2 regions of the Kurthia sp. YJT4 genome follow, and region 2 is predicted to be linked to the other one. Evidence: riboswitches for the same ligand, from Rfam matches in the RefSeq annotation. Region 2 holds a riboswitch; the other holds the start of a gene.
The links. A riboswitch is a leader RNA that binds a small molecule or an ion and turns the genes downstream of it on or off. The one in region 2 is predicted to bind FMN.

Region 1 (3,199 bases), 720 kb from region 2:
AAGTAATCCACCAGCAGAGTTGTTATTACAAAAATGGTTCTTATCGAAAGAAGATCAGTCAAAACCATTGCCAATAGCTATCTATCATATGCTAGAACATGTACTTGATTTAGAAGAAGAACTAGAAGAAGAATTAGAAATTGATGGTGCATATTATGTCATTTCAATTAGTCCTTTATATAGCGCTGAATCAGTACGTGGTGCAGTAGCTGTTTTACGAGATAAGACAGAAGAACACCGCCTTGATAAATTACGTTCAGACTTTATTGCGAATGTATCACATGAACTACGCACGCCGATTTCGATGCTTCAAGGATATAGTGAAGCGATTTTAGATGGTGTTGTATCATCTGAAGAAGAACGAAATGAAATGATGCGTATTATTTATGATGAATCACAGCGTATGAGCCGATTAGTAACCGATTTACTCGATTTAGCGCGTATGGAATCTGGGAAGATGCGTTTATATCTTGATGACTTAAGTATTAATCAAGTATTTGAACGTATGACACAGAAGTTCGTACAGCGCGGGAAAGAAAAAGGAATCGAAGTAAGTTATGAAACAGAGTTCTCAGATGATGCGCGCGTTCAGATTGATGAAGACCGCATCGAACAAGTTGTAACGAATTTAGTGGATAACGCAATTCGTCATACAGCAAGTGGTGGCCATGTAAAGGTGCTAGCAGACCAATATGCAGGACAAGTGCGCATTCGTATTCAAGACGATGGTGCTGGTATTCCGAAAGAAGACCTTGCATATGTCTTTGAACGCTTTTATAAAGCAGATAAAGCACGAACAAGAGGTAAGGGTGGCACAGGTTTAGGTTTAGCTATTGCGAGTAATATTATTAATGCACATCGAGGTCGTATTACAGTAGAAAGTGAAGTAGATGTAGGTACAACCTTTACATTCTTCCTACCACTACCAGATGAAATTTAATGAATAAAGAAAAAGTCTTGGATTCGAGAGAAACTTCTCTTTACAATTCAAGACTTTTTTTGTATGATGAATGTGTGAAAAAAATAAATACGGTTCATCTTCGGGGCAGGGTGTAATTCCCGACCGGCGGTAATGAAGTGTTTAACATTTCTCAGCCCGCGAACCTTAACAGGTTGATTTGGTGCAACTCCAAAGCCGACAGTATAGTCTGGATGGGAGAAGGTGAAGGTACAGCGTTGTGTTCAAAAAAAATGAGTGAACAACGTTTATTTAATGTTGCCTAATTCTCCCGCGTAGAAGTACTTCTACGTGGGATTTCTATTTTAAATAAGCACACGCAGCCTTACCTCTTTTTGAAGTGATCCGCAACAAAAGGAGAAAACAGAATATGAAGAACAAGAAGTTACGTCGCATGATTGCAATTGGGATGTTAAGTAGTATTGCATTTTTACTACACTTAATTAATTTCCCAATTCCGCCATTCCCGAATTTTTTAGAGGTAGATTTCGGTGATATCCCAGCGTTAGTCGCAATGATTATTATGGGACCACTTGCAGGGATTTTAGTCGAGTTACTAAAGAATGTCATTGACTGGGTATACACAGGCAGTCCAACGGGTGTACCAGTAGGGCATATGGCAAACTTTGTAACAGGCTTATTATTTATCCTTCCAACGTACTTTGTTTATAAAAAATTAAGTACAAAAAAAGGATTGGGAATTGGTCTTGTTGTAGGTACAATCTCTATGGCAGTAGGTATGAGTATATTAAATTACTTCGTCTTTATGCCAATGTATAATTACTTCTTAAACATGCCTGTTGAAACAGGGGCTGCATTACGTGCTACAATTGTAGCGGGTGTGCTACCATTCAATATTATTAAAGGTGTTCTTGTAACAATTGTCTTCCTACTATTATTTAATGTAATGGGTAAGTGGATGACGAAAGAACGCAGAAGCTTCCAAGCATAACGATAAAAAAGCTTTGGCATTTTCTTAAATGCCAAAGCTTTTTGTATGAGTTTTAATGTTGTACACGTAGTAATTGCGCATGTAATAAGCGATTTCGTACAACAATACCTGCTAATGCAGATAAAATGGCTTTAATCACACCAACAAGTAAGAATGGATAGACACCACCCATAAATGCACCAGTCCAAGATAAATCAGCACTGAATTTTAGCCAGATTGTACCGAAAGCAAGTGTTACAATCATTCCGATAATATTAGCAATGATTGCTTGTACCTTTGTAAAACCGAATCTTTCAAGGTATAAACCGATTGCTACAGCTGCTGGTAAGAAGCCGATAATATAGCCACCAGTTGGTCCTGCAACAACGCCTAGACCACCTGACATACCACTGAAGACTGGAATCCCAATTGCGCCTAGTAATATGTAAATAAACACAGATAGTGAGCCATAACGAAGTCCTAGAATTGTAACAGCTAAACCAATTGCAAATGTTTGTCCTGTAATTGGAATGAGTGGCAGTGGAATCGTAACCTGTGCAAAAATCCCGATAATTGCTGCGAATAATGCGGAAAGAATCCACATCTTCAATTGTTCATTTCTCATAAAAATCCCCTTTGTGTAAACTTATTTTAAAACTAGTTAACCAAAATATAATGAAAAAATGAAAAAAGGTCAACACTTTTTTTCGTGACAACAACGTAAAGTATGCGACGAATATGACAGAAAAATATCATTTTAAAGTAACAACTTACAATAAATGTCAGAGAATTTGCAAAAAGATTAGAAATATGTATAATAAGACAAAGACGATTGAACAAATTAAAAAATAAGAAATTTGCTTCAATATGAGAAAAAATGACTGATAAAATAGAGAGGGGAAGCTTTGTGACCGAAAGGAAACTACTCAGTGCTTTCATTACATCTCTTGCTGCGTTTTTTATATTACCGATGCTATATAGTAATCAGCAAGATGATTTTTTGACTTCGGCATTAAACATTAGTATGTATTCATTTCCTTTGATTTTTACATATGGATTAATCATATCCTATGTATCGGACTTTTTTGCTTCATCCAAACGAAATATTTCAGGTGTATCTTTTTTATTCCATTCTTTACTAGGTTCAACAGTAGCTGTACCGATTTTTATTTATAGTTGGATGAATGATGAAGTCGAAACGGCGATGCAACCAGAAATTTGGACAGCAGGCTTTACATTAGGCGCGGTATTTTTCACAGCCGATGTTTCGTTAAAGTATTTAGGGAAGTATTTAGTATTAAATAGAGGAG
Region 2 (3,199 bases):
TAATTTTTTTAACAGGCGATTTAATTGATCGCAATAATTATAAACTGGGAAGAAGTCTAGAAGCAGTTGATGGTTTTACAAAAATTGCCCCGACTTATTTTGTCGATGGTAATCATGAAATTTCAATTAATCGAGTTAAAGAGATTCATACAGCACTCCAAAAAAGGGGCGTGCATGTTTTAAATAATGAAGCAGAAACATTCTATTATAATGGTGCGCGTATTCAACTTATCGGTATTAGTGACCCTTTATCCGGCGAAACAACAGAAGATATGCTAGCAAAAGCGCTGGTGAATGTTCCACAAGATCAATTCAAAATCTTATTAGCACACCGTTCAGAATTTGGCGAAAAATACGCACAAGCTGGAATCGACCTTGCATACACAGGACATGCACATGGCGGACAAATTCGCTTACCATTTTTAGGTGGGTTAGTCGATCATGATGCCTCACTATTACCGAAACATACAGAAGGAATTGAACAAGTGGAACAGTTGCAACACGTAATTAGCCGTGGTCTAGGAAATAGTCTCTTCCCATTACGTGTCTTCAACCGCCCAGAAATCGTCGTTACAATTTTAGAATCGAAATAAACGGGCGAATGACCCGTTTGGACGAACGAATGACCCGTTTCGCCGGTCGAATGTCCCAAATCAATCAGCGAGTGACCCAACAACTTTAACGAATGACTCGTTTCGCCGGTCGAATGTTCGAATTCACACGATCCCAGTCAATTTAAGTCCCTCTCGAATTGCTCAAAAGCCTTGAAGAAAGTAAGGAAAGGGAGCAACTCAAGTCTTTTGGTCGAGTGACCCATTTTTGCCCTCGAATGACCCGTTTCGCACTCGAATGTCCCGTTTGAACGAGCGAATGTCCCGAATCGATTAACGAGTGAGCCAACAACTTCAACGAGTGACCCGTTTCGCCAGTCGAATGTTCGAATTCACACGATCCCAGTCAATTTAAGCCCCTCTCGAATCACTCAAAAGCCACGTAATCATTCGTGGTCTTTTGAGTTTTTTTGTAAAAAATCTAGTTTTCTGAATAAATTAGTGGTATGGTATAGCTACAATTAAAAAAATCTTCGGGGTCGGGTGAAATTCCCAATCGACGGTGATGCGCGTTAGAGCGATAAGTCCGTGAGCTTTTCGGAGCAGGAGCTGGTGAGAATCCAGGACCGACAGTATAGTCTGGATGAGAGAAGATGCTAAAAATTTGTTTATGATGCGAAAAAATCATAGGCTTATTTGAACATACCTTTTTCATCGACCTCATGTAAATGAAGGTCTTTTTTATTGTGACAACAGAATCGTCTTCGGGGTCGGGTGAAATTCCCAATCGACGGTGATGCGCGTTAGAGCGATAAGTCCGTGAGCTTTTTGAAGCAGGAACTGGTGAGAATCCAGTGCCGACAGTATAGTCTGGATGGGAGAAGACATGTAAAAATTTGTTTATGATCCGAAAAATCATAGGCTTATTTGAACATACCTTTTTTCATCGACCTCATGTAAATGAAGGTCTTTTTTGTTGTATCAAACTGAATAATCCTTCGGGGTCGGGTGAAATTCCCAATCGACGGTGATGCGTGTTAGAGCGATAAGTCCGTGAGCTTTTCGGAGCAGGAGCTGGTGAGAATCCAGAACCGACAGTACAGTCTGGATGGGAGAAGGATGTGTGAACAAAACTTGTTAAAAAGACGTATGTCAACAGGTTTATTTAGACATGAATTTTAATCATTCTTCCATAAAACTACCCTGAATTGTTTCATCAATCGAGGGTAGTTTTTTATTTTGGGAAAGGAGTGGTTCGTATATTTACAGGGATTGTAGAAGAAGTTGCGACAATTCAATCGATTCGACAAGCGAATGAAAATATGGTGTTGCAAATTCAAGCAGAAAAAATTTTACAAGATGCGAAACTGGGTGATTCGATTGCAGTAAATGGTGTTTGCTTAACAATTGAAAAATTAGAGCAGTACGCTTTTCATGCGACAGTTATGAAAGAAACCTTTCATACAACAACACTACATCGTCTACAGCTACGTGAAAAAGTGAATGTTGAAAGAGCTTTACAGTTGCAAGGACGATTAGGTGGACATATTGTGACAGGACATGTTGAAACAGTCGGGAAAATTCAGAGAATCTTAAAAACATCGAACGAAATTCGCTTAACGATTGAAACAGAACCGAAATTCATCAAACAGATGGTGCCAAGAGGTTCTGTGACAGTGGACGGGATTAGCTTAACGATTTTTGCGTTAAACGCGCGGACATTTGAAGTTTCGCTTATTCCGCACACATATGAAACAACGATTTTGCATATGAAAAAAGTACGTGATGTCGTCAATATCGAAACGGATTACATCGGAAAATATGTACAAAGCCAAATGGCGACAATTTTAACAGAAGATTTTTTACGAAAAAATGGATTTTGAGGTGAAAGAACATGCAAGAAATAGAAGAAGCACTTCGTGTTTTACGAGCTGGTGGCATGATTATCGTGACTGATTCTGAAACACGTGAAAATGAAGGGGATCTCGTTGCATTAGCAGAAACGATTACACCTGAACAAGTAACATTTATGGCAATTGAGGGGCGTGGATTAATTTGTACACCTATTTCTGAAGAAATGGCGACACGCTTAGCATTAGCGCCGATGACAGAAGATAATACGGATAATCATGGAACAGCCTTTACAATTTCGATTGACCATATCGATACGACAACAGGTATCAGTGCTTATGATCGTGCATTAACCATTCAAGCTTTAACAAGTGAACAAACCGTAGCACAAGATTTTCGTCGTCCAGGACATGTGTTTCCGCTTATTGCAAAAGCTGGTGGTGTATTAGAACGTGATGGGCATACGGAAGCAGGAGTGGATTTGGCAAAGTTATGCGATAAAAAAGAAGTAGCAGTAATTTGTGAAATTATGGGTGATGATGGACATATGCTGACAGGTGAAAAGTTGACCGCATTTGCTAAAAAACACGTATTACCTATCATTTCAATCGAAGCATTAAAACAATATATTGAACAAACAAAAGGAGCGTATTCAAAATGAACATGATCGAAACAACATTAATCGGAAAAGACTTAAAAGTTGGGATTGTATTAGGAAGATTCAACGAATTCATCACAAATCGTTTATTAGAAGGAGCAGTAGATGGTTTAAAAAGACATGGTGTAGCAGAAGAAAA

Region 1: it holds a riboswitch for FMN, as region 2 does, so the genes downstream of both, QN089_RS04430 (ECF transporter S component) here and ribE (riboflavin synthase) in region 2, are expected to answer to the same signal.

What each region holds. Positions count from the first base shown of each region.
Region 1 is NZ_CP126689.1:928,138-931,336, forward strand. Features, by position in the region: gene QN089_RS04425 (ATP-binding protein) at 1-940, shown strand, start outside; FMN riboswitch at 1,033-1,168, shown strand; gene QN089_RS04430 (ECF transporter S component) at 1,329-1,910, shown strand; gene QN089_RS04435 (biotin transporter BioY) at 1,963-2,514, opposite strand; gene QN089_RS04440 (hypothetical protein) at 2,797-3,199, shown strand, end outside.
Region 2 is NZ_CP126689.1:1,646,856-1,650,054, reverse strand. Features, by position in the region: gene QN089_RS08110 (metallophosphoesterase) at 1-593, shown strand, start outside; FMN riboswitch at 1,077-1,210, shown strand; FMN riboswitch at 1,308-1,441, shown strand; FMN riboswitch at 1,542-1,675, shown strand; gene ribE (riboflavin synthase) at 1,802-2,434, shown strand; partial or broken gene ribB (3,4-dihydroxy-2-butanone-4-phosphate synthase) at 2,446-3,030, shown strand; gene ribH (6,7-dimethyl-8-ribityllumazine synthase) at 3,060-3,199, shown strand, end outside.